3 regions of the Clostridium lapidicellarium genome follow, and region 2 is predicted to be linked to each of the others. Evidence: riboswitches for the same ligand, from Rfam matches in the RefSeq annotation. Region 2 holds a riboswitch; each other region holds the start of a gene.

Region 1 (11,126 bases), on a different contig from region 2:
AATCTGCCTATCTGTCACTTTTTCAAAGAAGTCCTGGTAATCAAAGTCTTTGAATTTTTGTACTACATCATAAAAAGTCATTTTAAACATCTCCTATTTTATCTTAAAAACCCTGTAAGTGGGGATGAGGCACTGGCGGTTTCTTTTTCGGCACCGGGTCTTGAAAGAAAAGCTTTTCTCCCTGCCTGTATTGCAAGTTTGAATGCATCAGCCATAAGTACTGGATCTCCTGCTGTTGCAAGGGCCGTATTTGCAAGTACCGCATCTGCACCCATTTCCATGGCTTCTGCAGCGTGGGAAGGTTTGCCTATACCTGCATCTATTACAATGGGAATATCTATTTCATCAATTATAATTTTCAAGAGTTCTTTGGTTTTAAGTCCTCTGTTTGTGCCTATGGGAGCACCAAGCGGCATCACTGCAGCAGCGCCGGCATCTACCAATCTCCTTGCATCCATTAAATCTGGGCTTATGTAGGGAAGCACAACGAATCCTTCTTTTACAAGAGCTTCAGTAGCCTTTAAAGTTTCATAATTGTCGGGAAGAAGATATTTGCTGTCCGGAATAACTTCTATTTTAACCCAGTTGCCGCAGCCGATTGCTTTGGCCAAATGTGCCAGCCTTATGGCTTCCTCTGCATTTCTTGCACCGGATGTATTTGCCACGAGTATGCAGCTTTTATCTATGAAATTCAATATATTGTCATCCGGGTCCGTAGCATGGATATCTACACGTCTCAGCGCTACAGTTATAATCTGTGCACTGGAGCTTTTTATGATGTCAGGCACTATTTTGTTTGAAGTAAATTTACCAGTTCCAATAAAAAATCTGCTTTTTATCTTTTTATTTGCTATTGTAAGTTCATCCATAAATTAAAATCTCCTTTTATTTGATCTGTTTGTATGACAATGTAACATATAAAATATTTAACCACCTCCAACATAGCGTATAATTTCCACCTTGGAGCTGCTTGAGAGCTTTTTGGATTTATACTGCTCTTTGTCTACCAGTTCCAAATCCACTTCAACTGCTACTGTTTCCGCATTTATGTTTAATTTATCAAGTAATTGAGATACAGTCATACCTGAAGCAAGATCCATCTTTTCTCCGTTTACAAACATTTTTCCACCTTCTTTCCAAAAGCAGTTTTTAGTCGTCATCCCGAAGTATATTTATGTTTTTACCTTCCATGACTTTGTTCATATTTCTTACGGCACACATTTTACCGCACATGGTGCAGGTTTTTTTATCTTCTGGCATTGAACTTTCCCTATATTTTTTGGCTTTTTCAGGATCTATTGAAACAGCAAATATCTTGTCCCAATCAAGCTTTCTCCTGGCTTGAGCCATTTCATTGTCCCAGTCTCTTGCACCTTTGATTCCATTTGCAATATCTGCGGCATGTGCAGCTATTTTTGCAGCTATGATTCCGTCTTTCATATCTTGAAGGTCGGGAAGCCTCAAGTGTTCAGCAGGGGTTACATAACACAGGAAATCCGCCCCGTGAGCCGCCGCAATGGCACCACCTATGGCACTTGTAATGTGATCGTATCCAGGAGCTATGTCCGTCACTATTGGACCGAGTACATAAAAGGGGGCATCATGACACAGCTTTTTTTCAAGCTCCATGTTGGCTTCTATTTCGTTTAATGCCATATGACCCGGACCTTCTATCATTACCTGTACATTTCTTTTCCAGGCTCTTTTTGCAAGTTCGCTTAAAGTCATTAGCTCCTTTACCTGGCTTGGATCCGTAGAATCTTTTATACATCCGGATCTGCATGCATCTCCCAAACTTATGGTCACATCGTATTTCTCACATATGTCAAGAACTCTGTCAAAGTATTCATAAAAGGGGTTCTCTCTGTTGTTCAAATTCATCCAGGCATAGAGTAAACTTCCCCCTCTCGATACAAAATTCATAAGTCTTGGATTTCTCTTGAATACTTGTGCAGTTTCTCTGTTTATTCCAGCATGGATAGTCATAAAATCAACGCCGTCTTTTGCATGGGTTTCTATTACGTTAAGGAGTTCTTCAGCAGTTATGTCTTTCAATTCTTTGTCATAAAAACCAACTGCATCATAAATCGGGACAGTACCTATCATGGCAGGGGACATGGCTATTAATTTACTCCTGAATTCTCTTGTCTTTCCAAAGCAGCTGAGATCCATGATGGCTTCGGCCTTCATGTCTATTGCTTTTTTTACTTTGTCAAGTTCCAGGTTTACATTGGAGCAGTCTTTTGAAATGCCGAGGTTGACATTTATTTTCGTCTTCAGTCCTTTTCCCACACCTTCTGCACTTAATTTTTTGTGGTTTTTGTTGGCAGGGATGACAACTCTGCCCCTGGACATGCGATACATGAGATCACTCACATCCATCTTTTCTTTCTTGGCTACAGTTTGTATTTCCTTGGTGGCTATACCTTTTTTAGCTGCATCCATTTGAGTTGTATAATTCATTTTTTATCATTCTCCTTTTAATTTAATATATAAAAAATGAGAAGCAAAATGCTTCTCGTAGGGTAATTAAAACTTTACATGTTTTAAGACGGCATAAATTATCCCTACGTTGGCATTATCCAAATCAGGTTATGAGGGTAAAAGATAACATCTTATTCTCAGCCCATTGATACAGGCTCCCCTATAACATAATATTTGATTTTTTAAAAAAAGGAGTGTTTGCATGCAAACACTCCCTGAATATACATATTAAGCATTTGATTCCTTACGGTAGTGTTAACTACATCAAGTTCAAAGAGTCAGGTTCAACCTTCTCAACCATATTGGTTCCTCCACAAACAATTTTATTTTCTTTTATTGACTTTAATATAACATAAATTACATGTGAAATCAAGATATATGTCACAGAATATTAATAGCCAACTGCTGACGATGGTTGTCTGAAATTAGGATAACCACCTGGGTGTCTAGAAATATGCCTTGGAAAATCAATAGATCTGCGTCTGAAATTTTGAGCGTTATTGTTATAGCTTGAATTGGTAGTTGTGGTAAATGATTCGCCGTCTGTGCCAATTTCAGAAGGATAGATCGCGATGTTTCCACTGCCTGATATCATGGCAACAGGATGGACGTTGTTGCTGGAATTTTTCAAAGAGTTTTCATTGACTTTGGCCGATTGATATTTTACCGTATCGGTATTTGCCAATGGAAGCAGCTGGTTGTACTGGTTAGAAGGATCTTCGCTTATCCATTCTGCCGATGTACCAATTCCCTGTTCATAGGAAGAATCGAGTTCTGTGGATATGGTCTTAGTTTCTACCTTACCATCGGGTTCAGCTGCAGTAAATGTTAAATTCCATGTGGAATCTGAAACTTTGGATATACTTACATTAATGACTGATCCCATGGGAATGCTCAGTATATTTTGAGCAGCATACGGAAGCTTTTCCCAGAAAACTTCTGCAGTAGGTTGTCCATTTTTTATTTCCTCTATAGTTCCAATCTGGAGAAGATCTTCAGAATTTACCCCTCCAAGACCTATCCACTGTGCAGCTGAAGCACTTTGCCTGCTGCTTGAAATTCCAGGTACTGTCCAACTTCCGGAAATACTTGTATAGCTGCTGCCTTTAGACATAGGTACAGATATATATCCTGCCCAATTACCGGATTTTTCAGTATTGGATGGAAGATTCGCGGTATTTACAGCACCGCGCTGCTGGTAGTCCTGAATCGAATGGATTGTAATACCATTGTTGAATTGTTCTTTTGCAATTACAGGACCGGGTACACTTCCCAATATCATAAATAATGCCAGCAGCAGGATCTGCAGCCTTTTTAAAATATTCTTCATTAGATGGTTTTCCCTCCCTTTATATTTATATCAAATTTATTTACTATTTATAGTTTCTCGCTGGCATATTACAAAACCGTGTTAATAATATTGCCATATTGTAAATTTTTTTGAATGAATATGATACTGCGGGATTATGCTATAATAAATTTAATGATGGATATAAGACTCAATGGATGAGAATAAATTTTGAAGGAGGAGTTACCGTGATAGCTGATAAATTTGATGTGTTTTTATTTGATTTGGATGGGGTCATTTACATAGAGGGTAGTCCTCTTCCGGGAGCAGTGGAATCCCTTAAGATCCTTCGTGAAATGGGAAAGACAATTAGATTTTTGACAAACAATCCCTGCACGACGCAGAAAAAAATGGTAGAACGTCTGAAAAAAATTGGGATAGAGGCACATATTGAAGAGATAATTACTGCGGGCCAGGTGACGGCCCAGTATCTAGAAAGGGAGAATATAAAAACTGCATTTATCCTTGGAGATGAGAATTTAAAATGGGAATGCAAACAGGCAGGTATTGAAATTGACAGTATAATTAACGCAGAGGCGGTTGTAGTTGGGTGGGACGATTCACTGTGTTTTGGGGATATTAAAAAGGCAGTACAATTGATTGATAACGGTGCAAAATTTATTGGGACAAATATCGATAGAAATTTTCCAGGTAAAAAGGGTCTGCTTCCAGCAGCCGGGGCAATTGTGAAGGCTGTTTGGACGGCGTCGGAAAAGAAACCTATAATTATAGGAAAACCCTATCCATATATGTTTAGAAAAGCTCTTGAAGATTTAAAGGCATCCTCCAAAACAATAATGATAGGGGACAACTATTTTAGTGATATTTTAGGAGCCCATCAGACGGGAATATCAGCTGTCTTAATATCTGAAGGGAAAGCGAATAAATTCCCTTCAGCCAGAGATTTCCGTAATCCAGATGCTGCTATTCCGAATTTAAAAGGACTGTTTGACGATGATGTAACAGTACGGAAGTGGATTTTGCCTCACTTTCCATGGCCGAATGATGGTGTCAAGGCAGGTGTTGCAGGCGTCATATTTGATAAATCAAGAAAAGTACTTCTTATGAGACGTGTGGATAATGGATTGTGGGGAATTCCTTCAGGTCATGTGGAACCCGGAGAAACGGTAGAAGAGGCAATTGTCAGGGAAATCAGGGAAGAAACCGGTTTAAAAGTAAAGATAAACCGTTTGATTGGAATTTATTCCGATCCGATTTCACAGGTTTTCTCTTATCCTGACGGTAAGATAGATCACTTTATTACAACTTGTTTTGAATGTGAAACTGTAGGGGGAAAGTTAATTAAAAGAGGTGAAGAGACACTGGATGTGAATTATTTTGATCTCAGCCATCTGCCTAAAAACCTTTTGCCGATGCATCCAACTTGGCTCAGGGACGCCATTCATAAAGAAAAAGGTTCCTATGTACGTTAAAAGGTTATGTTATCCGGAACTTTGCCGATAATATAATTATGAAGAATCTAATATATGGTTGTATATTTCGATTGTATGCGGTATGAGTATGTAATAATTATTTTATAAGTAGGAGATGTTTAATTTGGATGAAAAATATGTAGAGTTTGCTAAGGCCACATTGGATTATTTGCCGGATTTTTTTGATGAACAAGTGTCTGTTGCCCTTACTGACACGGAAAAGATCTTGAAGTTCAAGGAAAATGATAAACTGCCGGTGAAATTACATGAAGGTGATCCCCTTCCGGAATATGCCGCCCAGGTAGTCAAGGAGGGTAAATCTCTGATAAAATACATGAATGAAAAAGGTGAGGGGATACCATTTATGGTATATGTGATCCCAATAAAAAACAAAAATAATGAGATTGTCGGAACTTTCCTGCTGGCAAAGAATTTTGAAATGAATAAGAAAATTGGAGATCTAACCAAGGAACTTTCTGAATCACTTGAAAGTATATCGGCTGCTATAGAAGAGTGCACCGCCAGTGTCCAATCTGAAACGGAAAATAATAATAATGTGATTTCTGAACTGTCCAAGACGGATGAAAACATGAAAGGCACCAATGAAATCATAAAAATCATAGATGAAGTATCAAGTCAAACAAATCTTCTGGGACTAAATGCCGCCATAGAAGCCGCCAGGGCAGGCGAAGAGGGACGGGGCTTTAATGTAGTCGCACAGGAAATAAGGAAGTTATCCAACAGGAGCTCTGAATCTACAAAGCGCATAAGAGAAATACTGGATAACATAACTAAATCTGTTCAACTCATCAACAGCAAAATAAAGGAATCCAATAAATCTTTTGAAAGTCAGGCGGCAGCTTTTGAAGAAATTTCTGCCTCTATTCAGGAGATAGCACATAATTCCGGCGTACTGAAAGAATTAACTGATTCGAAACTTCATAATGCCATATGAAAAGCCCTCATATATATAATATATAATAAAATGAAGCGTACCAGCTTGTATAAATTCTGGTACGCTTTTTCTTTATTCCAATATCTCGTTTATAATTTTTCCGTCAGCGTCTTTTAGCTCGATTCCCAGTAATTTTGCTATAGTTGGTCCTTCATCAACAAGGTTCATGCTGTCTATAACTGCTCCATTTTTTATTCCCTTACCCCTCGCCATAAAAACTGTTGTATAATTTTTCCTATAGGGCAAATATCCGTGGGTGGCCCTTGTAATATTGTGAAATCTGTCTTCTTCCCCTGGTTTTATGTGTCTTATGATGTCCTGATCTATATCGTCCAGAAAATAAAATCCTTTTTTTGCTTCAAGCATGAAGGTACAGTTGGGATCGGCTCCCAACCTTATTACAGCATCTTTCCTGTATATTTTTTCAATGCATTGAATTTTTCTGTTGAAATTATATATTAGGGAATAGACTTCATCTGCCAATAATTTATCATCTCTATTTTTTAAATAAATATAGGCACATCCGTCACAATTTTTTGCTATTGCCTGGTAGCTTTTTATTTTTCCTTTTTTATCTACGTCAATGTATCCTTTGTTTTTCAGCAGTACATTCAAGTCTATAATCTTGTCCTCGTCCATACTGCTGTGATCACCTAAAATTATTACTGTACTGTCTTTTATATCATTTTCCTTTAGAACATCTATTATTTCGCCGAGCCTTTTATCATGCCTTAGGAGTGCATCTTTTGCCTCTTTGGAATAAAATCCGCTGCAGTGCCGCATGGAGTCAAGATCAGAGTAGTGGACAAATACTATGTCGGTTTTTTTATTTTTTATAGTGTATAAAAATGACTGATGGGTAAAATCATCTAATTCAGGTTCTTTTATACCATTTCTTATAAAACCGAATTTTCGATTCAGCTGAAATTGAAATAGGGGGCTCCCGTTTAACATGGATACGGTGGCTTGATTCTGCCAGGATCTATTGGCAAAGACCTCCGGCATATTGTATTGTATTCTGGAATTTGCTGTAACCGGCCAAAGGAGAGCTGCCACTGTCATTCCCCGATCTATTGCCAGATCATATATAGTACTTCCCTTTATATATTTTCTACTCCAGTACCAATCCGGTGATTTTCTGTTTGGCTGCAGCAGGGTATTGTTCACTATTCCGTGATTTTTAGGGTATTTTCCTGTCACAATACTGGTGTGGGCTGGATAGGTCAAAGAGGGATAAACACTATATACATTTTTACAGTAAGAAGCCCGGGAGAGAAATCTTTTAAAATTAGGCAGGGAAGAAATATAGTCAAAATCTAAAGTAGAAAGTCCGTCGAAGGATATTATATATAAGTGCTTTGTAAGTCTTTCCATCCAGAAATTCCTCCTGATAATAATGATTTTTGGATACTAACAATTTTACTATATCACTTGTACGTTATAATTGTATTGCATATTTATTAAGAAATATTAATAATGCAATTTATAAATATAATATATAATATATAATAGCAGTATGGTCTTGTAATCTTTATAAAATCTTCATATGTTTTATAGTTAATTCTTTAAAAAAATTTTTTAAAATAGAACTTGAGATGAAAATCAAGAGGAGGATTATTATGGAAAAATATTACAGAAAAGCTGCCTTTCTTGGAATTTTAATTAGCGTACTCTGGGTGATTTTTGTAAACACACAGCCATTTTCAGATTTTGCCTATTATGATGGACTGGCAAGACAGATAGCACTTGGAGGGCCCTGGGGTGATACCTATACTTCTGTGGGATATCCTATTGTGCTGGGGTTTGTATATAAAATTTTTGGCAGCAGTTTGGTATCAGCAAAAATCTTTAATTTAACACTTACATTTATAAACTACATACTTTTTTATAAAATACTGAAAAAAGCAGACCTTGCTGAAAAGAAGCGTAGATTCATATACGGCTTATTTGTTGCCTTCCCCAGCAATATATTTTACAATAGTGTTCTGGCGGTGGAAATACTGTTTACTACCATACTGCTTCTAATGACATTCCTGTACTTTTATGATGTCAGATACAAGTATATCCTGATTGGCATATTGACAGCTGCAGGTGCCATGGTGAAACCATTTTTCATAGTTTTTCCATTTCTGATCTTTATGGTTGAATTGTGTCTCAAAATGAAGTTTTGGGTGGTATTGAAACATTCAATCACCGTATTTATAATAAGTGCCATAGCCATATCACCGTGGCTGTATAGAAATACCAAGCTTTTAGGACAGTTCACATTTATATCCAATAATAGTGGAATAGTACTTTATGTAAATAATAATTCCCAAAATAAATACGGCATGTGGATGGATGCCAGAAATGTGCACGATTCCATTGTAAAAAAGACCGAGTATATAAATGCAAATGCCACGGAGAAAAACAGGATGCTTTCCAGTGCGGCACGAAAATGGATAGGGTCACATCCTGCAAAATTTGTTCAGCTCGGGTTCAAACGACTTTTTATTACCTATATTGGTTTTAGTGAAATAGACTACAGTTTCAACGGTGCAAACATAAACCCCGTTTTCAAATTCATATTTTCATTTTATGCCTATGCTGCAAGATATCTGGTGTTTATTCCTGCACTGATCATGATTGCTGTATACAGCGTAATAGTGATTAAAAAATTTTTTAATAAGAAGCCTGTGGATCGATACTTAATATACAATCTTATTTGCTTTTACATGTTTGCCGTTGTGTATTTTGTTTCCGAAGGTCAGCCCCGCTATTCATTTCCCTGTACATTTACATTGGTTTACCTTTTCTCCTGCTTTATGGAAAGAACCAATTTTGTCAGATCTGTAAAAAACGTAAAATTATAGAACATGTTATAATAAAATCAAGGGGGACATTTGTATGAAGGGACATAGTGTGCTGGTAGTAGACGATGACGAGGACATTCTGGATATAATAAAAATTTATCTGCAGAATGACAAATTTGAAGTAATTACTGCCTGTGACGGAAGATCGGCAATAGAAAAGCTGAAAAAACAGGATGTGGATTTGATAATATTGGATATAATGATGCCGGGGCTGGATGGACTGCATACCTGTCTTGAAATTAGAAAAGAGAAAAAAATACCCATAATAATGCTTTCTGCGAAAGATGATCCAAGCAGCAAGATACTGGGTCTTGATATAGGTGCTGACGATTATGTTACCAAACCCTTCAACCCGCTGGAACTGGTGGCCAGGGTAAGATCTCAAATCAGGAGATATTCGGATTTCAATAGCGGCAAACTCCGGGAGAAAAATAAAATTGTTATAGATGACCTTACAATAGATACTGAATCGCATGAGGTGTTTGTCGGAGAAAATTCAGTTGAGCTTACTCCAATTGAGTTTTCTATTTTGAAGGTGCTTGCTGAAAACAGGGGAAGAGTACTCAGTACGGAAACTATATATGAAAATGTGTGGAGTGAACCTTTTTACAATTCCAAGAATACGGTGGCAGTTCACATAAGGAATATAAGAGAAAAAATAGAGATAAATCCGGGAAAACCCAAATATATAAAAGTGGTCTGGGGAGTAGGTTATAGAATTGATAAGTAAAATAAAGGAATTTTTCCCTAAAAGCATATCAAGGGAACTTATTATGATCAACATGTTCAGTTTTATAGTGCTTGTAATTGGAATAACTGTTTCTGTCCAAATCATAATTTCTGATAAAAGTAACACCCAGAATTTTATCAATGCATCAAATGATACTTATGTGCAGGTTGTAAGATATGTTAAGTCCACTGATCCTCAAAATAATTATTATATAGACGATCTTGCAAAATTGAATAATGTAAATATAGCAGTTGCTGATCTGAAGGGCAATGTAGTTCTTAGATCAAATGGGGTAAAAGACAGTTATATGGATTTGAACTCCCATACTGGAAAAACAGTACGTGAATTATATGATTTGAATATATCAGGAAATAAATACGTACTTGTTACGTGGAAAGTTCCAGGAAACTACCATAAAATATTCAAACACATATTTGTAATAGCATTTCCAATTGTGATCTCACTTGGAATTATTTATTTCTGGTCTTATAGAAAAGTTGGGTATATAAAATATATCTGCAGAGGCATAGTAAAAATTTCCCAGGAAAATTTGGACTGCAAACTTGAGAAAAGAGGCAGTGATGAACTGGGAATTCTGGCAGAAAAAATAAATGAGATGTCCTTTAATCTGAAAAATATGATTGATCGTGAAAAATCTCTTCAAAGGTTTAAAAATGAACTGATAACTAACATGTCACATGATTTGAGGACGCCTCTCACTTCTCTGATTGGCTATCTGTATCTGTTAGATGACAAAAGCACTTCTGCAAAAGACAAAAAAATTTACAGTGAAAAATCTCTGGAGAGGGCAGAAAAACTCAAGCTTTTGATAGACAACCTGTTTCAGTATTCAAAATTGGAAAGCGGTGAAGTGAAACCTGAAATACACAATGTAAATATTGTTGAGATCATAGAACAGATCATAGGGGAGATGTCCATTCTGGCGGATAAATCGGAAATTGAACTTGTGAAAAAATACAATATGGCGGAGCTGAAATTAGATGTTGATCCCTACCTTATGAGCAGAGTTTTTCAGAATATATTATCCAATGCCATAAAGTACAGTAAAAAAAACAGCTGTGTATACATTTATATAACTTCAGATGAAGAGAATACAGAAGTGAGTTTTGAAAATGAACCTGCTCAGAATCTGTCAAATGGGCAAATGAAAAAGATATTTGAAAGATTCTATATGGGTGATAAGTCGAGAAATTCCCATGAAAATAATTCAGGCCTTGGGCTTGCCATAGTCGAAAATATTGTAAAGCTGCATAGAGGAGAGGTATGGGCGGAAAACGGGGATAATTCCTTTATAATATATGTG
Region 2 (11,126 bases):
TTTAAGTTCTCTGCCTCTTCAGCATCAAGTTTTTTAAGTTTCAAACATCACTTATCTTCTACCAGAATATTTACATAAAAATCTTCTGGATTTACATTTTTCTTCAAAAGTCCCTGTTTTCTAAACCAGTTTATATTGTTCTGCCATACACTTTTATCCTGACTCAGAAAAGGTTCATTTTTTGATTCCATTTTAGGCAGAAGTATGCTTAAACTTTTCTTTTCTACATTTTCCTTAAGGGGAAAACTCCCTTTTTGTTGGTTGTCCATAAGTATTTTCAAAGCCTTATCTGGATTATTCTTTGTATATTCAAAACCCTTTTGTGCAGCTTTCATGAATTTTTTAATGGTTTCAGGTTTTTCTTTAAGAGTCTTGTCACTAGTTACAAATACTTCTTCATAATAGTTAGGCACTCCATATTTAGAGGGATCAAAATAATTCACAGGATGATTTTCATTTTCCATCATGAGGACCTCGTGATTTATAAGACCTCCCGTAGTAGCATCTACCTTTTTAGTTACCATTGACGATAGGAGATCAAATCCCACATCTACCATTTTAACATTTCCCGGATTTCCGCCATCCTTTTTAACCATGGTTTTTACATATTCAGTGTTAAGTGGATTTCCCGAATAACCCACAGTTTTTCCCTGAAGATCCTTAGGAGATTTTATATTATTTGATTTTAAAGCTATTATTACATTCAAAGGAGTGTGTACTACTGCTCCGACAGATTTTACAGGCACACCCTGGTTGGCCCTTGCAATTATAAGATCCGGCTGATAATAAATCCCAAGAGTTGCCCTGCCCGCCGCCGGAAGGGTAAGCGGATCTGTAGGATCGGACGGAAACTTAATGTTTACTTTAAGTCCCTCCTCTTTAAAATACCCTTTTTCAATGGCCGCATATATAAAACTATGTATGGCATTCGGATACCAATCAAGCACCAAATCCACATTTTCCAATTTTCCACTGCTGCTCTGGGGCGATTTGCTGCCGCATCCTGTTAAGCTCACCACTATCAGGACTGACAGCATAAAAGCCAAAACTTTTGATTTCTTCAAGCTTCATTCCTTCCTTTCACTATTTTATTTTCAAGAATACCTATGATTTTAACCATAATAAGTGCGACTACAGATAATATTACAATAGGTGCAAAAACTCCAGCGCCGTCCAGCTGTGTCATCATCCTCTTGCTAAAATATCCAAGACCTGCCTGTGCCCCAAGCCATTCACTTATAGCTGCACCGACCACACTCAGCGGTACTGCTATTTTAAGTGCAGAAAAGAAATAGGGAAGCGATGCCGGGAATTTCAACTTTATAAATATGTCTTTTTTACTGGCACCATAGGTAAAAAGAAGTTCTTCCATATCTTTTCTTGTAGAGCGAAGTCCGTCATATACATTTATTGTTATGGGAAAAAATGTTATAAGTATTGTAACCAGTACCTTGCTCCATATTCCATATCCAAACCACAGCACAAATATTGGAGCAAGTGCAGTTATTGGAACTGTCTGAGTTACAATTACAATTGGATAGAGAGCCCTCTGTATTTTTTCGCTGATATTCATGGCAGCAGCAAGAAGTACACCAAATACTACGGATATGCCAAGTCCTTCAAGAGTCACACTAAGGGTTGCGGGCAAATGAACCAAAAATAAGATATCTTTTAATTCCCATATTTTTTTTATTATCACCGTAGGCGAGGGAAGTATATACATCGCATCTATATATCTGGCAATTCCCTCCCATGCTGCAAAAAACAATATGCTTATTATTATGGAGGATCTATATTTTTTCAAAATTTTGCCCCCTTTTTAAGTTCTTCTATAAGTTTTGATTTTACTTTCAGAATATCAGGAGTATCAATCATATCTCTTTTTCTTGGATAACCCAGATTCATCTTTATTTCCTTGAATTTTCTTATGGGGCTTCCATCCGTCACAAATATTCTAGTAGATAAAAAAAGAGCTTCTTCCACATCATGAGTTATAAACAATATGGTTTTATTCAGTTTTGACCACTTATCCAGAAGCCACTCCTGCATTGAAAGCCTCGTTATCGCATCTAATGCACTAAAAGGTTCATCCAAAAGAAGTACCTTAGAACCTGTAAGAAGAGTTCTCGTAAAAGACACCCTCTGGCGCATACCACCTGACAAATCCTTCGGAAATTTATCCTTATACTTTTCCAGGCCAAAATCCTGAAGCATTTTTTCCGCTTCATGCCTGGCCTTTTTTATATCTCCACCCTTGATTTCAAGAGGCAGTGAAGAATTTTGAAGTATAGTTCTCCAGGGTATCAAAAGATCATTCTGGGGCATATACCCTATATAGCCTCCTTTTAAAGTATTTATATTTCTGCCTTCCAGGAATATATCACCTTCAAATGGTTTCTCCAATTTGCAAATAAGCCTGAATATAGTACTCTTGCCGCATCCGCTGGGACCCACTATGCTTATAAATTCACCTTTATTTACCTTGAAACTCAGATTTTTTATTATGAAATCAGGGTCTTCGTCATATTTAAAACTTATATTTTTAAATTCCAGCATAATTACAAATTACATCCCCTTATTGTATGCCATATCCCAAAACATGCTTTCATATTTACTGGTATTTATAAAAATTTTCTCCAGTTCCTTAAATTTATTTTCAGATATATTCACAGTCAGCCTGTCGATTAAATCAATCAACCACTTAGTTTCTCTTTCATAGTCTTTTGAAGAGTACCCCCTTATCCACTGTCCATAAAAATTATTTTCAACAGCTCCTTTTATTTTGCTCAGCTTACTGCCAATTAAGAAATAACTCCACATACAGGCCAGCAGGGAAGCCGTTAAATTAGTCAAATCTCCCAGCTGTGAAACCGACAACATGTAATTCGTGTAGGAAATATTCTCCATACTAGCTTCGGTATTCTCTATATCCTTTCTTGTAATACCAAGTCTTCTCATATAGCTCCTGTGTATATCCATCTCGCCGTTCAATATATTGTCCACCATCTTTGAAAAGCCCTGCATAGTTCTCTCATCCTTGGCTTTGACTATTCCAAGTGCATATATTTTTACATAATCCAGAAGATATATGTAGTCCTGAATCATGTAAAACTTAAATTTATCCACTTTCAAACTTCCATCTGCCATTCCCTTTATAAAGGGATGTCTGTAATAAGAGTCCCATATAGTATTTACACTTTTGTATAATCTTGCAGATGTTTTCATATAACCACCCCATTTACAATTTACAGTTGATAATTAACAATTGACAACTATCAACTGCTAATTGTCAATTGATATTAATATTGTTCGGATAAAAAAGGTACAAACTCTCAAATGTTTGTACCTTTATTTGGCTAACTTAAAATGTAACCTCTTCCTACGCTGGCATTAACCAGATCAGGTACAATTTAGGGTCTAAGAATTAAATTCCTACTCTCAGCCAGTAACACCAGCACCCCCGGGATCATTGTAAAATTATTTGATTTTACACTTCCAAACCAACACTCATAATACTACAACAATTAAAATTAATCAATGCCCCCATTCAATCCAGTGAATAAATTATATCTCCCAGTTTGTTCGCCTCTTCCTTATCATGAGTTACCAATATAACTGTTCTTTTATTTTCCCTGTAGAGCAATAAAAACTTATTTATTATGTCACCCTTTAATCTACTATCCAGCCCTTTAAAAGGTTCATCCATCAAAAGCAAATCACTATCATAGGCAAAAGCTCTGGCAAGCGCAACCCTTCTCTTCATACCTCCGCTTAGCTCCCGGGGAAATTTATCTCTGCAGTCCCACAATTCAACCATATTCAAAAATCTATTTACGGTTGATTGGACCTTATTTTTATTCATATTGGACTTCAATACAAAAGCCACATTTTCATATACATCAAGATGTGAAATAAGCCTGTCTTCCTGAAAAACATAGGATATTTTATTGCTCTGCAAATATACCTCTCCATTATAATCTTTTTCAATTCCACTTATAATGTTTAAAAGAGTAGTTTTTCCACAGCCGGAAGGTCCAAATACAACCGTAATTCTATCCTTTAAAAAGTTGAGACTCAAATCCGTAAATACAGACAATTTGCCATAGGATTTATTCAAATTCCTAATTATAACTTCATATCTATCGTCATCTTTCATAAAAAATATCCTCTCTAGATCGCACAATTTTTGGATAAATAATACTTGAATATCTTTTCAAAAGTGAAACTCAGTATAACAACTACAATAGTCCATGCAAACAACTCGGGAGTTTCAAGGGTTGTCTTAGAATTTAAAATATTCAATCCTATGGAGTAATTAGGTGTACTCAATACCTCTGAGGCCACCGATACTTTCCATCCAATTCCAAGACACATCAATATGCCAGATACAATATAATTTTTTATGCTGGGAAGATATATGTCTTTCAGCAGATACTTCCCTTTGACTTTATATACATTTGCCATCTGAATCAAACCTTTATCCACCGATTTTATTCCCTGAATAACATTTGTGTATACTATGGGAAAACATATTAAAATAGCTGTAAAAATAACCACATGGGATGAAGTAAACCAAATCAAGGCTATAATAATTATTGACATAACGGGAGTTGCCTTCATTGTAATTATAAGAGGATCCAAAATCTCCTCTACAAGTCTATTCAAACCTGCAATTACCCCCAATACAATGCCTATGACTATTGATATCAAAATTCCTAAAATCACCCTCACTATGCTGCTAAATACACTTTTCCAGAAATAAGTTCCCCGTGCAAGAATAAAAAGTGTTTTTATAACTTCAAAAGGCGATGGGAGAATAAGCGAATTACCTATAAAAAGAGAGCAAAGCTCCCACACAAACAGCCAAAAAAGAAGTATGCATAATTTTTTAATTGCCGTTGTTTCCACTGTAATAGAAATTTTCATCTGGTATCTTTCCTCCAACGGATTTTGGATCGCTCTGGTATAAAACTTCATAAAATTTCTGAAGAATTTGCTTCCCATCTTTCGCATTTATAAAGACCATATTACTCCTCGGTATAGCCATTTCAGCAACTTTGGCCTTTGGTAATATACCATATTTTTGAATCAGTTTTCCAGCCTCTGATTTGTTTGAATTTACAAAATTAACGGAATCTTTATATTTACTTAAAAACTTATCTAAATCTTTTCCCCTTTTATCTATAAATGATTTTCTGAAAACAATAGTACCCATAGCCAGCTTACTTTGTCCACCCGAAGCTTTATTCCATTCTTCAGTTAAATTTATAGGTACCTGCAGGCTTTTGTCCTTCATTTTTACAGTAGTTACAAAAGGTTCCGGCAGTACTGCCAAATTGACTTTTTGGGACGACACTGCCGCTGCCAAATCACTGTGATTCATTTTATAATCTACAATTACATCTTTTCCCGGTTCAAGTCCATTTTTTCTCAATATGTAATTCAATATGAATTCAGGAGCAGCACCCTTATCACTGGAATAAATGGTTTTTCCTCTCAAATCCGCTATATTTTTCACTGCACTGCCATTTTCCACAATGTATAAAACGCCCAGGGTGTTTATGCCGACCACTTTAACCGCACCTTTAGTCTTATTGTATAAAATAGAAGCCAGGTTTGAAGGAACCGCTGCCCCGTCTAACTCTCCATTTATAAGTTTAGAGGTTATTTGATCCGGTGAATCATATAAAGTTATGTTATAATCCTGTTTGTCTTCCATAAGTTTTGCCATTCCCATTCCAGTAGGACCTTTCAGAGCCGCAATCCTTATGGCCTGATTTTTGGAATTGTCAGACGAAGTACTGTCCGTACTGCCGGAGCAGCCTGCTGCAAATAAAGTGGATATTACAAGCACTAAAGCCATAATGAATACGCCAATTTTCTTTTTCATAAAAATCCCCCTTAAAACAACTTAATATTATCATATTTTCTATTATAACATTATTTTTGAATTTTAATTGCAATTAAGCCTCAAAATTGATTACATTCCATGGATAAACAGTAAATAATATAAATTAAAAGAAAAATTTGTTGTTGACATAATAAATTTATTATACTACAATAAATTTACTAGCAATTCATGGCAGTGAATACTGATAATATCATGGTAATTTGAAACATTCTTAAATTCCATAACTTTAAATTCATATCTTAAACTGGTCCTCCATTATGTTATGCAGGGCACAGCAATAGTTATAAATGTTACCTGACAAAATACTATTCATGAATATAACATGCTTTCCATTAATATAATAAAGTTATGTGTGATAATTTAAATTTATTTGGGAAATAACATTCTTATTAAAACAAGCAGGAATGTTTATTCAATATAAGAAATTTAATTAACACAAGGGAGGAATCAATATGAAAGCATTACTTTTAGCTGGGGGTAAAGGTACTAGATTAAGGCCTCTGACAAACAAGTTACCAAAGCCCATGGTTCCAATTATGGGAAAACCGCTCATAGAGAGAGTGATAACAAAGTTGAAGGAATCAGGAGTTACTGAAGTAGTTCTGAGTACATGCTATAAATCAAATTACATTAAAAACTATTTAAATAACGGGTCAAAATTAGGAGTAAAAATTGACTACGTTTCTGAAGATATCCCACTGGGAACAGGCGGTGCTATAAAAAATTCCGAAAAATTTTTTGATGACACATTTATAGTTCTGAATTCCGACATAGTAGACAACATATCTTATAGAGATTTTGTAAAATTCCACAAGAAGAAGGGAGCTTCGGTTTCCATTGCAATGACAAAAGTTAAAGATCCTTCTCAATATGGAGTTATAGAATTTGGCCACGATAAATATATAAATGCCTTTAAAGAAAAGCCAAAAGCAGGAGAAACAGATTCAAAATGGATAAATGCTGGAGCTTATGTATTTGAGCCGGAAGTTTTTAAAGAAATTCCAAAAAATAAGGTAATTTCAATAGAAAAGGACATTTACCCGCTGCTGCTTGAAAAGCACTATAAAATGGCTGCTTATGAGTACAATGACTATTGGATTGACGTGGGAACTTTGAAAAAATATATACAGGCTCATATAGATATACTTCACAGCAGCTGCAATAAATTCAGAAAAACCAATAATATTTCAGATATAAAAAACATAATCTTTAAAAATAAAAATGTAAGAATATCACCAAACGCAAAAATAGTAGGGCCGGTATTCATAGGGAATAATTCCTCTATTGATGATGGCGCCCAAATAGGACCTTATACAGTTATAGGAAGCAATTGTCAAATAAACAAGATGAGTACTATAAGTAGAAGTGTCCTTTGGGACAGAATAAAGATAAACGAAAATGTAAATATAGCAAATTCCATAATAGGATCAGATTGTACTATAGACAAATATTGCAAATTGCTCAACACAGCACAGGTTTCAAATGATTACGATAATAACAATCTACTTGCTATATAAAAAAACTAAAGAGGTGAATACCATTGAGTAAAAATATAATTTTTTTAAGTACTTATCCTCCCCGAGCGTGTGGAATAGCCACTTTTACTGCTGATTTGATCAAAAATCTAAAAAACAAATTTCCTTCTGACAATTATAAAATAGCTGCCATAAACGATGAAAATTACAAGTACGGAAATGAGGTATCTTTTGTCTTAAATCAGTTTGACAGAAAATCCTATATACGTCTTGCAAATTCAATAAATAATTCCAACACGGATTTAGTGGTTATAGAACATGAATACGGAATATACGGAGGAGACTGCGGAGAATATTTACTGGATTTTATAAACAATTTGAAAATCCCATTTATAACAACTCTTCATACCATACTCTCAAAACCAAATAAAAACCAGCGAGAAATACTCAAAGTATTGGGCAGTAAAAGCAAGAAAATAATCACCATGGGAGAAAATTCCATAGGAATCTTAAATCAAGTGTATGACATACCGGAAAATAAAATTGCAGTAATACCTCACGGTGTACCTGATATTGCCGTAGAAAGTAAAAAGACCCTAAAAGAAAAATTAGACTGCAAAGGCAGAAATGTAATAAGCACATTTGGGCTTCTGGATCCCGGGAAGGGAATAGAATATGCCATTGAAGCCATAAGTCAGGTAGTTGAAACCCATCCTAAGGTACTTTATCTAATACTAGGTGAAACTCATCCCTGTGTACGAAAAGCCCATGGAGAAAGTTACAGAACCAAATTACAAAATTTAGTTTCAGAGCTTCATATAGAAGATAACGTACGTTTTGTAAATAAATATCTTACAAAAAAGGAAATAGTACAGTATTTAACACTGTCCGACATATATGTAACACCTTATCTGGCAACTGAACAAGCAGTAAGCGGTACACTGGCTTATGCCGCAGGATATGGAAAAGTAATAGTTTCAACTCCCTACAGATATGCCAAGGAAATGTTAAAGGATGGAAGGGGAATGCTTGCCAAATCAAAGGATTCAAGCTCTCTGGCAAAAGCCATATTATACCTGTTGAATAATCCAACGGCCAGGAAAAGTATGGAAAAAAAGATGTTTAATACAGGTAAAAAAATGAAATGGCCTTATGTAGCACAACAATATGAGAATCTGTTTTCAAACACAATTAAAACCAGTAAAATTACAAAGCAGGTGGTGTAAAAAATGCGTATTTTTGAAGAAGAAAACTCAGTACCACTTTTTATAGCAACGGATGATACGGGAATCATCCAGCACAGTGTATTTTCAGTGCCTGATCCAAACTCCGGCTACACTACAGATGATAATTCAAGAGCTTTAATTACAGCTGTAATGCTCTATGAAAAATTCAAAAGCAAAAAATATTTAAAATTATTATTGACATACAGTTCATTTTTGTTGTATGCCCAAAATAAAAAAGGTACTTTTAAAAATTTCATGGATTACAATAGAAATTTTATAGAGGAAGAAGGATCTCAAGACTGTTTTGGAAGGTGCCTGTGGGCGCTTGGATATACCTTCAAGTCGGAAAGTGTACCACAATCCATAAAATCTGCAGCTTTAACCATGATATACAGGGCGCTTCCCAATATAAATTCATTGACCAATATAAAGGGGAAAGTCTATTCACTGCTGGGATTAAACCTTATTTACAAGGTTTTGGAAAGGAAAAACAACTCTGGTGTTATGAAAGAACCTATGGATAGATATTTAAACGGTATTGAAATTTCAAAAGTCAACAATGTACCGGTAAAAAATATGGAAGATCTGATGAACATTGCAAAAAGTGAAATAATAAATATATGTCAGTATCTCATAGATAGTTTTAAAACTCATTCTGAAAATTCATGGCATTGGTTCGAAGACAGCCTGACTTACGGGAATGCAATACTTCCATGCAGCCTATTGAGAAGCGGAAACATTTTAGGCAATAAATACTATTTGGATATTGCACTTGAGTCATTGAATTTTCTGGAAAAGCTCTGCTTTGCAAAGGGATATTTCAAACCCATAGGCAGCAACACCTGGTTTAAAAAAGGAGATTCAGCTCCTTCCGAATTTGACGAACAACCCATAGAAGCCTGCGGTATGTGCATCATGTATACAGAAGCATATAAAATATTCAAAAATCAAAAATATCTTGACAAGGCATATGCCTGCTATGAATGGTTTTGCGGAAAAAATTCTAGAAACAAGATTTTGGTGGATGAATTTACCCATGGAAGCTATGACGGAATAATGAAAACACATATAAATTTAAATGAAGGCGCTGAAAGCATACTTGCAAAAATAATAACTGAACTCACATTGGATACCTTACAATAGTCTAAAGTCTAATTTATTTGTAGTCATAACATCATAGTCTACAAACAAATAACTGCCAGTTTCTGATTTAAATCAAAAACTGGCAGTTATTTATTATCCTACTTATACATTTTCCCGAATTCATCCGCAGTAAGTATTGCAGAATAGACATCTTCTTCTGTTACCTCAAAAGGCATATTTCCCATAGTGTCATTTTTGCCGCAGGAAATCTCCGCCACTTTCATTATATCATCCTTATTTATTTCATTGATTCCAAGATCCTCCAGCGTAATTGGAAGCCCTAATTCCACGCAAAAATCTATTACCTCCCCTATTTCCTCCGCAGGACTATTTTCAAGAATCAATTGAACTAAAGTCCCAAAAGCAACTTTTTCTCCATGATATAGATTATGGCATTCCCTGATTGCCGTAAATCCATTATGAATGGCATGGGCAGCTGCCAGTCCACTGCTTTCAAATCCAATTCCACTCAGATAGGTATTTGCTTCAATTATATTTTCCAATGCCTTTGTAGACACTTTATTTACAACAGATAATTTGGCCTTAAGCCCATCTTCAAGCAGCGTATCGTAGCACAGTCTTGAAAGTGCAAAGGCGGCTTTTGTAACTTTACCTCCTGCCATGGTAACTGCCCCGGATCTGACGCAGGCCCTGGCTTCAAAATAGGTTGCAAGGGCATCTCCCATCCCTGAAACAAGAAGTCTTACCGGAGCTTTGGCCACTATCGATGAATCCACAAGCACTATATCCGGATTTCTAGGAAGTACCAAATACTCGCTAAACACACCTTCATCCGTATATATTACAGAAAGCGCACTGCAAGGTGCATCAGTAGCCGCTATAGTGGGAACTATTACAACTGGAGTACCTGCATAATATGCCACTGCCTTTGCAGTGTCAAATATCTTTCCCCCACCTACACCAATTACCACATTGCTGCCATTCTGTTCCATTTTCTTGCGTAATCTATCTATTTCGCTTTTAGAACATTCTCCATTAAAAGATTCAAAATTCAATGAACAGTTTTTTCCCTTGAAACTCTCCTCTATCTTGCCTCTTGTCCTTTTGATACCATTTTCACTAGCTATTACAAAAAAACTGTCACCGAGTTCCTTGACATAATCTGCTATCTTATTGAGCTCTCCATTACCCTGTATATATTTTCCCGGAGAAATGATAATTCTGGACATTTTTAACCACTCCCTTAATTGTAGTTATTTTAACAATTACATTATACTATAGTAGAACATAATATAAAATACACATCTATCACGTTATTGTACAAATATTTTATCTTCCCCAACATAATTCAAAACTATACCATAAATAAAATCCATCATACTTTTAAAGTGCATCTTCGAGTAGGTACAT
Region 3 (11,126 bases), on a different contig from region 2:
CCTGTTATACTTATAACTGCAGAAATAAGATGTCCTCCAAATACCCTGTAATCCGAACCTGATATGGAAATATGCATATGAACATAAGGTTTCCCATCGCATAAGCTGAAATTACCGATAAGACTGATTATTTCATAATCGCCTTTATCAAATACCTTTTTTGTAAAAACTTTTGTATCAGGTTCATAATAACCCAATGTTGCACTGCCGCAGGCACCAATTCCATCAATAGAAGCAAATTTTACATTATTTTCTGTACAGACCTTTGAAACAGATTCTGTTATCTCATCACCTTTATCAAGCCTCAATAATATTTTGCCGTTAAATTTTTTATAATCCAACTATGCTCACCTCATAATATATTACAGAATATAATTATTTTTTAACAAAATTCATATATCACAGCTTTTCTTTTACCGAATTAAGCTTCTGACTCATAGATGCATCCTTGTCTCTTCTATCATCTATGCTTATAGAAGTAATAACTCTCTTAGCACCATTTTGAAAAGGAATTTCATGCATTTTCCTCATAACTTCCAAAATAACATCTAAATCCCCCTCAAATACTGTAGCCATAGGGGTTAATTCATATTTGACACGTTTTTCATCCTGAAGTATTTTGTGACAATTGGCCACATATCTGCTTACACTTGTAGATCCTGTTCCAACCGGTACAATTGTTACCTGTGCTATAGCCAAGTTCAACACCTCCAAGTTCATTTTAAAACAATTTGCCGCAAAAAGAAAGGATCTTTCAGCAGCAATAAATTGGTATATGTTTTATATTGAAAACTTAATAGTATGTATTATCGTTGTATAATATAATTTAATTATGATAGCTGTACATTATAAGATTATCATATTGTTTGGAGTGTAAAATAGTTGGCATACAAGAAAAGAGGGTGAGCAGCATAAAAAAGGGTAGTTAATTTCACATTAAATCCGACAAAAAAAAGAAAAAATAGTTCTTGGATACCTGACCTATGCGGCCTCGAAATTGTGGAATACAGCAAACTATGAAAGAAAAGGCTGGTCAAAGGAGAGCGGCCTGGAGTTATCCTAACTGGTATAAACAGCAAAAAGAGCTGAAGGACCACTTCTGGTATAGGAACCTGCAGTCCCAGGCTGCCCAGTGTGAAGTACCTCAACAACGGTTTTGTTATAAATGGAAATACCATAAAGGTCAAAGAAAAAACCAGCCCAGAAATCGACCAACCAAATAATAATTTGAATAAAGAAAATAAAAAACAGGAATATATAAATAAATTAGACAATATCGAAGCAGGTTTTAAAGATTTTAACGATACTGAAAAAGCAACAGAAAATATAAGGAGGGACAATGGAATCTATACTATATACCAACTCATTAGCCCAATCAACAAAAGAAAGATGCTATGAATTGGTGGACAAGTACATGAAATAATATAAACTGTCAAAACTAGTTTCTTTCATAGACAATTGTTTTGGACAATTTATCATTTCGGCAGTTTTTTTAACATATAATCCCAGATAGCAAATGCCGAGTTTTTCCTGCCGTTTATAGAATTTAAAATATTTTTTAATGTTCTCATATTTTCTCTATAAGATGGTTTTCTAATTATTCTATTTACAGAAGACTGTATATTATGTGAACTCCACCTGTTTATCGGTATACGTATGCCTGCTCCTCTTATAACTATATTGTCAAGATTTATTTGCTGTTCCGGCTGCATTGCAAATCCGACGACCGGGGTACCACTTGCTATTGCGGTTTGTATAGTTCCCTGACCTCCATGAGAGATGACTATATCTGCAAGTGAATTTACCAGCGGTGCTGGTACAAATGAATCTGTTAAATAAATATTAGGATTACTTCCTGCATAGGCTTTTGCTTCATCGATTGGGCATACAGCTTCAGGGGCCAAAATCACCGCACTCCAATTCTTTCCTATTCCTTGGTTTAATGCCTTCATGACTTCAAATAAACATTGTTTTTCCCCTGAACTCCCCAGAGTACAAAAAATTTTCAACCTTTCATTTTCTCGATTAAATATATTCAGTATATTTTTATCTATTTCAATATTATTTGAAGCAGGTGCATATAACGGTCCCACAATTTTGTAATTATCTGGAAGTATATCATCTTTATAAAATTCCTTAAAGTCATTTATTATTGTCAAATCTGCCCTAAGCATATCAAACAAATTATTTATTGGTTCCTTATTCCATTTAAACTCATCAAGAGCTTTAATAATATTGCTCTGCTTAAAAATTGGGGCTCTCATTTTTAAAGACTTGGGAATCAGCTTTATAATTTTTCTGCGAAGCCTTAAAGGAAGATATGTGAGAGGTTTAATCACATCAGGAATATCTTTCATTAATGTAGAGGCAAAAATATTCTCCTGTAACGGTATAGGTAAATAACATATCCCTAATATTGGATTATTAACCATTCTTCTAGCAAGACTTGCTATAGGGTAAAATCCGTGAATAACTACATCTGGTTTTAATTCAATAAATGCGTGAACCTCACCTCTCAATAATTCACCTGCAAGTTTCATATCACCGATTAAATTAGTTTTTGTAGGTTTTAGATCTTGACGGAAACCTACTCCTGGCAGCACGGGTAAGCATTTATGAATCTTAAATCCATTATAAACCACCTTTTGTTCAAATTTGCTTCCATTAGATAAAAATATTATATTCAATTCATAATTATCAGGACAATAATCCTTGATCCCATTCGCTATTTCCAATGCACGAGTCGCTTCACCGGCATCTGAAAGTACAACAGAAAAAACGATTCGTAATTTTCTTTTACCAGCCATATAATTCACCTTTAACATATCATTTGTTTGCACATTTTTGTATCTCAAAAAAGAATAGTCTATCGATTCCCGCAATATTTGGAATTTACAGTCAAATAATTTTATTAAAAATCACTGCCAGTTCCTTTTTATATCTTAAAAAAGAATGATCTATCCCACTTCCTGCAATATCATGTATTTCATCGAAAGATAACTTCATTGATGAGCTGCCATTCTTTTGAATGTATTCCCATAAAGCAGTGTATTTACTCATAACATTTCGCTCCTTATCAATTAACAATTCAGTTTTTTATATAATTATAGTTTTTTTGACATTTTATCATTATAAATTTAAATGGAGGTTTATTTTTATATTATTATGTGGCTCAACAACTTTCCAAAATTCTGTCATACCTCTATCTCCTCTATATTTCATTTCAAGTATACGTTATTTACTTCATAAAACTAGAAATTTGTGAACTATTGTTTTGCTAAATGATTCATTAATTTGTATACGTTGAACACTAAACTCATCTTTGGGCAATAAATTTTCAATAAATGGAACTGATGGCGCATAAATCCATTTCCCTCCATTATCTAATGATTTTAATATTTTCATATAGGTTTGAGCATATAAAATATCTATACCATCATTTTGTGTAAAATGATGAATAAAATGGTTACTAAATGAAATATTCGAAATAATTGTACCCCATTTTAGTTGGAAGTAATCAAACTCTAGCCAATCAATGCTTCTAAAATATCCAGTATTTTCTTGTAATCTATCTATTCCATATGCCCTCAAGTGATTTTTCCTTAAATACTTGACTAAATTCCCCTGTTCACCACAACCTATATCTAATATTGGCTCTTTCAATGTACAAATATTTATGCCTAGTAACCTTATTTGAAATTTGGAAGAATATTCGGAACACATAAAACTTTTAGCATTTTTATTTGCATTATGATTTATTTTATAAACAACTCGATTTGTTTTTTTTATAAAAGTGCGAATTCTCTTATAATGACGTTCTTCAATTTCTTGTACTGACATATAATCATTAGTTATATCTTGAAACAATGATATATATATTTTTTTAATTTCTAAGTAATCTTTGTCTTTAAAGCTAATATATTGATCTACATTATAAAAGCTTTCAAGAAATCCTTTCAGAAGAGCATTTATAATATACTCTTTGTCACATTCAGATAATTTCTTCCATTTCTGTCCAAAGAATTCTATACTATCTTTAGTATTATTATTAAAATGGAGTTGATTTCCATCGGTACAAAAAATATTCTTCAACGAATTACTTTTTAGTTGTTTTCTGATAATTTCATTTGCCAATTTCATCAATACATCCATATATCTTTTCCTTTCATGTAATTCAAAATATCTTAATAATAAAAATATATATTTAGCTTTTCTAAACACATATATCACTTATATCACTATAAACTTTTGACATTCAGTAGATTTTTATATAAGGCTAATATTTTGCATTATATAATCATTTGACTTACTAAGCAAAAAAAATTATATCATACAAATCAATGAAATCCAATACATACGACTAAACATTGAAAATACTCATATCGTAGGACACCACACTATTCAATTTTCAAAGAGCATCCATATATATTAAATTTATAAATTAATATATATAAATTTAATATAGTGAATTAACTCTTACTTAATGCCCTCTATTTCAGATTTGAATTTATTCACCTAATTCTTTTCTTAAATCTTCTATATAACATAATTGCTGCCTTTTTAGATAAAACCTGCAAACAAATTCATTATAGGATTATTTACTGATACTTCTTCTGTAAATTCAACCTGTGTACCATCATTAACAGAACTAAAAACCCCAATCCAATGACCTTTCATATTTTTGTTAGTCATGTCAAGTTCATATCACTCATATTTTTTGCCTTAAATATGCCCACAGAACACGCTTTAACATATTCTTTAAGGAAAAGACTATCTTCAATAAGATACCATTTCATTTTGTTTTCCGGCAATGTTCCATTAGCCATTTCAATGACAAAGTTGTTTTTATGAATCCCATAAACATCTCTTTCTTAAATATTTGTAGTTTTAATCATAGTGATACGCAATGCCATCACCTAAAATCGAGAATTCTTACAGATAATAAAACATATAAATAGCACTTTTTGATGGGAAAATAACTGATTATACTCTATAAAAAATAATTTCTTCTCGTGCTTGAACTAGTATAGAAATTAAGATTACACTAAAAACAAAGCTAGGAAAAACATAAGAAGTATTGTAAATTATTGCATAAACCCAAACTGCTTGATTTTTTGGTGCTCCTGCACCAAAATAAATCATAGCCGAGATAATATGAATAATGAGCCGAGCAAAACTTCCAACGAAACATCCCAAAGTTATGAATGAAAACATTCTAAATTTATTTTTCTGTTTAGCCGATTTATAGACAGATTTAGCTGTGATTGCTGATAGTCCAACTAATGTAAAAGCTATAGGATAATCTAGCAGTCCTTGAATAGGATTAATTACATACCCAGTTATCAGTTGTAATAGACCAAATACTAAACCAGTACTTAATCCACCCCGCCATCCCCAACGGAAAGACATGATAAATATTGGTACCATTTGAAGTGAAATACTGCCACCTTGTCCCCAGGCTTTGAACGAGAATAAATCTAATATTGAAGCTAGTGCTGAAAATAGTGCCACTTCTACAATGAATAAAACCTTACTTTTTGAACGCATATTTTTTTCCTCCTAAAAAATACAACAAAAAACAATGTCCAATAGCCATAACAGAAAATATGGTTATTGAGCATTGTTCCCTACGCGAGGTTTACCTCACAGGTTCAAAGAGTTTAGATTATCCATCTCAGCTAAAATAGCACCCCTAAAGCTCATATTGTTTTTTGTGTTAGAAGTATTATATCAAAGAATCAAGTTATTTTCAATACACCTTTTTCAGATATTCTCCAATTTGCCCCTGAGTTAATTCAATCTATTCCTTTTTCTTGAATAATTATATTCATAGGCATTTTGTTATCTCAAAACATGGCACTAAATTAGAAATTTATCAACTTAAAAAGTCAAACGCATATCATACCAAACTGCTCCGCCATGTGTTGATTCTGAAATCCCTTCATTTTTAAAACCAAATTTTGCATAGTAGTGCAGCAGTTTTTCTTTGCAGGTAAGCACTAACCCCTTACGTCCTTGCGTCCTGGCATCGGCAATAATCTTATCGATTATTTTTTCTGCACAACCTTGTCTGCGATACTCAGGGATAGTATTTACACCAAAAATCATCTGCCACTGACCATTTTCATCATGTAAACTGGCATCTTCAAACATCTCATCGCATAATTTTGATTCATTTGTCACCATTCCATTTACAAAGCCAACTAGTCTTCCATCATCCTCCAAAAGCCAAAAATGATTAGGATACACAATTAATCTCTTTTTAAAATCGCTTTCTGAAGCAGCTTCCGCTGCCGGGAAGCATATTGACTCAACAGCAGTAATGGCTTGTAGATCTTCAATGGTTGCAAGTCTTATATTCATATTTATTAACCCCTTTATTTATTACAATTACTATTTGTCTACATATTGTTCAAATATTTTTTACTACACATTTAAGTGCTACAGGTAGATTATATCATTTTATACAATATCCTGTACCTTTGAATAGCTTTTTTTACATATATTAAAGATATTAAAAAGCCTTAATCACTGGCAAAACAGCAATTAAAGCTTTTTAGCTTTTTAGTTCTTTAGATATAAAAATAAATTTTTCCGGATTTTATCATTTCCATATACCCAATTATAGAAATAGATGACATACAAAAATCAAATGAGCAGGTAAAATACAAAAAAACAAAATTATATACCATTATAACTTCCATGAAGCAGCCTCCATCTGTATCCCGGTCATATGCCTGTATATTCCATTTCTTCCGGCCAGCTCGCCTGGTGCACCCTGCTCAGCTACAATGCCATCTTTCAATACTATAATTTTGTCAACACCTGCTACCGCTCTCATTCTGTGTGCAATGACAAGTACTGTTTTGTTTTTAATAAGCCTGGATAAGGATTCCTGTATCATAGTTTCATTTTCTACATCCAGAGAAGCTGTGGCTTCATCCAGCAGTATAATAGGTGCATCTTTCAAGAACGCCCTGGCAATGGATATCCTCTGTCGCTCGCCGCCGGAAAGTTCAGAACCATTCTCACCAATTAGAGTATTCCATCTCTGCGGCAGTTTCTCTACAAACTCATTGCAATGGGCCAGCTTTGCAGCCTCTATAACTTCTTCATCTGAAGCATCTTTTCGGCCAATGCGGATATTCTCCATGATGGAATTATTAAATAGGGTAACATCCTGAAAAACAACAGCATATAGAGACATGAGAGTCTCGGGATCGATTTTTGAAATGTCCATACCACCCACAGTAATTTTCCCTCTGCTGATATCCCAGAATCGTAGAGCCAATCTTGATACAGTGGTTTTTCCATCTCCAGAGGGGCCAATCAGTGCAGTAACTTCTCCCTGTCTGGCAGTGAATGATATATCCTTCAGTACAATTTCACTGCCATTATAGGCAAATGCAACATGATTAAATACGATGTCACAACCTCTATTTGTAAGGCTTTTTGCTCCCGTCTGTATTTCATGCTCAAGAATCTCATCCATACGCTGGCACTGGATATCGGCGGAAATAATTGCAGCCAGGTTCTGCAGTGACATTTGCATGGGATCGTATAATCTTGATACTAAAAGTAAAAACATAAAAAAGGTCAAAACATCCAAACTTCCATTCACAAGAAGTATTCCACCAACCAATGCAACCGTGGCAATTCCAAGTTTTAAAACCATCTGTGCAGCTACAACAAAAACAGCAGTTCCAAGTTCTGTAATAATTGCACGCTTTTCAACAGCTTTAATTTTTACATCAAGCTCATTCATATATGCCCTTTCTGCATTGTTTGCCTTAAGATCCCTCAAAGATTCCAGGCATTCCTGGATCCCATCTGCACAATTCATCTTTACCTTCATCTGTTTTTTCCCCAAGCTATGCTGTACTCTCGATGAAAAGAGGACAATTATAAAGGAAACAGGAAGCACCCAAAGTGCTGCAATAGCCATACGCCAGTCAAAGAAAAACAAACTCAGTGCAATGATAAAAGTTGAAATAATAGACCCGACAAGTTCCGGTATCCAGTGAGATGACGCTGCTTCCAATGTGGAACAATCTGCCATAATAGTACTTGTCAAATCCGATAAATCCTTCTTTCCGAAGAAAGAAAGGGGAAGCTTTCGCAATTTCTCAGCAAGTGATATTCTCCTGACACCACTTTCCAGGTATGTTGCAAAAAATGTTGAATTATACTGAAAATATGTTGTTGCAAATATAAGTACAATACACACTGCAGTTCCAAATACATAAAGTGAAATATGACCATCACCAATATTTTTATCCATCAAATCATAAACCAGATAATAAAGAAGACCTACAGGCAATATAAGTACGATATTGGATAATGTACATGCAGCAAATGCCTTTACCATATCTTCTGCGCCTTTTTCAGAAAGGGCATATTTATGCCGCAGTCTTTCAGTCAATCTCATTTTGCACACCAACCTTCCATTTTGCAGCACTGTTATACTCACTCCACATATGTGCATATAATCCATGCCGGCCTATTAATTCAGAATGGCTTCCAAATTCACATATTTCTCCATTTCTCATTACATAAATGCGGTCCGCCCCCATCACGGTGGATAATCTATGTGCTATCATAATTACCGTTTTTCCCTTTGACAAAGCAGAAAATGCAGCCTGAACCTTCGATTCATTGTCGGGATCGGCAAATGCTGTTGCCTCATCAAGTATAAGAATTGGTGCATTTTTTAGCATTGCCCTTGCAATAGAGATGCGCTGCTCTTCTCCACCTGAAAGATAATTTCCATTTGTTCCAATTATGGTGTCTATTCCATCTGAAAGTTTTGCTATAATATCGTCACACCTGGCATCCTTCAAAGCTTTAAGCACTTCTTTCCGTGATGCATCCGGCCTGGCAAGGCGGACATTTTCCAAAATTGACATTTTTAAAAGCCTGCTGTTTTGAAAAACAAAAGAAATACTATTCATCAATTCTTCTTTGGATATATTTTTTACATTCGCCCCGCCTATTGTAATCCTGCCGCTGTCAACATCCCAGAAACGCGGTATCAAACTTGCCAATGTTGTTTTTCCGCCGCCGGATGGACCTACAAAAGCCACGTGCTGCCCGGAGGCAATATGTAGAGAAACATGGTTCAGTACATTTTCCTCCGCACCTTTATAACAAAAGGACACGTCATAAAATACAACTGAATTATCCTGCGGCTGCTTATGTTCTTCACTGTCATGCAATGGTTTCATTTCCATTATGCTGTCAATTCTCTCCATTGCATCCTGAACAATCATAATATTTTCACTGGAGTACATAATCTTGTTCAAGGTAACTGTTATAACAGGTGTGATAATTATATAGAACAGCAGATTCAAAAGGAACTCCCCAGTGACCCCATCCGATGTAAAAAACAAAGCCGCTGATATAAGCACGGCAAAAATAGCATTAATAGCTGTGGTATAAAACATCATCGGCAGGCGCAAATCTTTTGTATAGGAAATTACCCATTTTTGATAATTATCAATTGATTCCTTAAATCGCTTAAAAGAAAAAACAGATTGTCCAAATATTTTTAATACTGATATCCCTCTCACGTATTCAACCGCCTCATTTGACATTTGCTCCAAGGAATTCTGATATTCCTTCATTTTTTGCTTCATTCTGCTTCCAGTCATTACAGACATAATTCCAAAAGCAATCACAACTGGTATCAAGCTTAAAATACCAAGCCGCCAGTCAAATACTAAAAGCATTGCGAGAAGACCGACAGGTGCAGCCATGGCACCTGCACGATCAGGTAATTGATGGGCCAGATAAGTTTCTGTAGCTGCACTCGACTCATTTACAATTCTCCTTATCTTTCCGCTTCCAATATCATTCATAAATCCTAAAGGCAGTGTACTGATATGGTGCATGGCCCTGGATCTTATATTTGCCTGAACCCTAAATGCGGCAATATGAGAGCACAGTAAAGCCGCTACATAAATAAGCATGGACAGTACAGAAAAAATTACGGCCATCCAGCCGTACTGCACCAGGTTGTTGGAATGACTAAAATTAGGAGAAGCCTCCAGAACTTCCTTGATAATCCTCCATATATAAATAAATGGTATCAGCGCCACAAGCGCGCTTGCTGCAGACAATACCCAGGAGGCCATTGTCAGGTATCTGAATTCCCCTGCATATTCAAATAGAGTTGACATGACAGATCTTTTTTCCATTTCAAATTCTCCTTTCCTGTTACACAATTTATTCTAATTTATGATGTTCTCATCTTCTACTCTATTTAGACCCCGATGCTCCATTTAGACATTTTTTCGATATATACTCGGATTCATCCCGATCACCTCTTTAAATGCCTTTGAAAATTTGCTCGCATTGTTATATCCAAGACATGCTGCAATATCATTGATCTCCCTGCCGGTGTTTTTAAGCAGCTCCACTGCCTTCTGCATTTTATATGTCCTTATAAAAGAATATATACTATCTCCGTACATTTCTTTAAATACAAGTTTCATAGTCGTAAGGGGAATTTTGAATTGTGATGACAGTTCATCCAAAGTAATTTTTTCAGAAAGATCTACTGTTAAATATTTTTTTATCTTCTTCACTGTATCCACCTGCTTTTTCGGGTAGTACCGTTTGCTCTGCTTCAATTCTTCTTCTCCCAGACTACTTAAAAAAAGAAGAATTTCCAAAACCTTCACTTTGTAATATCCTTTTCTTATTTTGTCAGACACTGAATACAGTTCAGAAAAAATATGGCGTATACTTTGATTTTCCCTTATTATTAAAAAGCTCTCATTATTTCCGAAAAATTTACTCTTCAATTTTGACAGATCAACTGAAACCTCATCTAAAATACAGGACAAACACTCGGGTACTTTATCAAAATCCAGAGCAACGGTAATTCCATGAAAGTGACTCAATGGAAAATAAGAGCTGTTATTTACACTGAATTTTCGATTTATCGCAAGACTGCCCCTGGAAAGGTATAAATACTCTCCTTTTCTGCTCTCACACTCAATTATCCCTTCCCTGCAGTGATTGATTTCCAAAATATTTTTTGGCGGTTCTACATCAACGCTTACAAATTGTGCATGAACGTCATTATAAATCAGTTCAATACCCGGAAATACCGAATAACTCGT

Evidence for each region. A riboswitch is a leader RNA that binds a small molecule or an ion and turns the genes downstream of it on or off. The one in region 2 is predicted to bind thiamine pyrophosphate.
Region 1: another riboswitch for thiamine pyrophosphate. It lies ahead of thiC (phosphomethylpyrimidine synthase ThiC); the one in region 2 lies ahead of tenA (thiaminase II).
Region 3: another riboswitch for thiamine pyrophosphate. It lies ahead of thiT (energy-coupled thiamine transporter ThiT); the one in region 2 lies ahead of tenA (thiaminase II).

What each region holds. Positions count from the first base shown of each region.
Region 1 covers NZ_JBGFFE010000029.1:15,385-26,510, reverse strand. Annotated here, with positions in the region: gene thiH (2-iminoacetate synthase ThiH) at 1-81, opposite strand, end outside; gene AB8S09_RS14310 (thiazole synthase) at 99-869, opposite strand; gene thiS (sulfur carrier protein ThiS) at 927-1,160, opposite strand; gene thiC (phosphomethylpyrimidine synthase ThiC) at 1,150-2,463, opposite strand; TPP riboswitch at 2,549-2,656, opposite strand; TPP riboswitch at 2,708-2,807, opposite strand; gene AB8S09_RS14295 (G1 family glutamic endopeptidase) at 2,876-3,814, opposite strand; gene AB8S09_RS14290 (HAD-IIA family hydrolase) at 4,021-5,265, shown strand; gene AB8S09_RS14285 (methyl-accepting chemotaxis protein) at 5,390-6,220, shown strand; gene AB8S09_RS14280 (alkaline phosphatase family protein) at 6,293-7,594, opposite strand; gene AB8S09_RS14275 (ArnT family glycosyltransferase) at 7,840-9,072, shown strand; gene AB8S09_RS14270 (response regulator transcription factor) at 9,107-9,802, shown strand; gene AB8S09_RS14265 (HAMP domain-containing sensor histidine kinase) at 9,792-11,126, shown strand, end outside.
Region 2 covers NZ_JBGFFE010000014.1:1,932-13,057, reverse strand. Annotated here, with positions in the region: gene AB8S09_RS10095 (ABC transporter substrate-binding protein) at 48-1,064, opposite strand; gene AB8S09_RS10090 (ABC transporter permease) at 1,061-1,804, opposite strand; gene AB8S09_RS10085 (ABC transporter ATP-binding protein) at 1,801-2,556, opposite strand; gene tenA (thiaminase II) at 2,566-3,225, opposite strand; TPP riboswitch at 3,360-3,472, opposite strand; gene AB8S09_RS10075 (ABC transporter ATP-binding protein) at 3,548-4,156, opposite strand; gene AB8S09_RS10070 (ABC transporter permease) at 4,171-4,926, opposite strand; gene AB8S09_RS10065 (ABC transporter substrate-binding protein) at 4,889-5,890, opposite strand; gene AB8S09_RS10060 (nucleotidyltransferase family protein) at 6,364-7,428, shown strand; gene AB8S09_RS10055 (glycosyltransferase family 4 protein) at 7,452-8,612, shown strand; gene AB8S09_RS10050 (glycosyltransferase) at 8,616-9,755, shown strand; gene AB8S09_RS10045 (glycerol dehydrogenase) at 9,854-10,945, opposite strand; gene AB8S09_RS10040 (SPL family radical SAM protein) at 11,030-11,126, opposite strand, start outside.
Region 3 covers NZ_JBGFFE010000018.1:8,156-19,281, reverse strand. Annotated here, with positions in the region: gene AB8S09_RS11465 (PPC domain-containing DNA-binding protein) at 1-341, opposite strand, end outside; gene AB8S09_RS11460 (MTH1187 family thiamine-binding protein) at 400-699, opposite strand; gene AB8S09_RS11455 (hypothetical protein) at 1,135-1,398, shown strand; gene AB8S09_RS11450 (glycosyltransferase) at 1,476-2,807, opposite strand; gene AB8S09_RS11445 (hypothetical protein) at 2,899-3,060, opposite strand; gene AB8S09_RS11440 (class I SAM-dependent methyltransferase) at 3,244-4,152, opposite strand; gene AB8S09_RS11435 (thiaminase II/PqqC family protein) at 4,689-4,826, opposite strand; gene thiT (energy-coupled thiamine transporter ThiT) at 4,984-5,547, opposite strand; TPP riboswitch at 5,606-5,704, opposite strand; gene AB8S09_RS11425 (GNAT family N-acetyltransferase) at 5,881-6,363, opposite strand; gene AB8S09_RS11420 (ABC transporter ATP-binding protein) at 6,692-8,422, opposite strand; gene AB8S09_RS11415 (ABC transporter ATP-binding protein) at 8,415-10,196, opposite strand; gene AB8S09_RS11410 (helix-turn-helix domain-containing protein) at 10,281-11,126, opposite strand, start outside.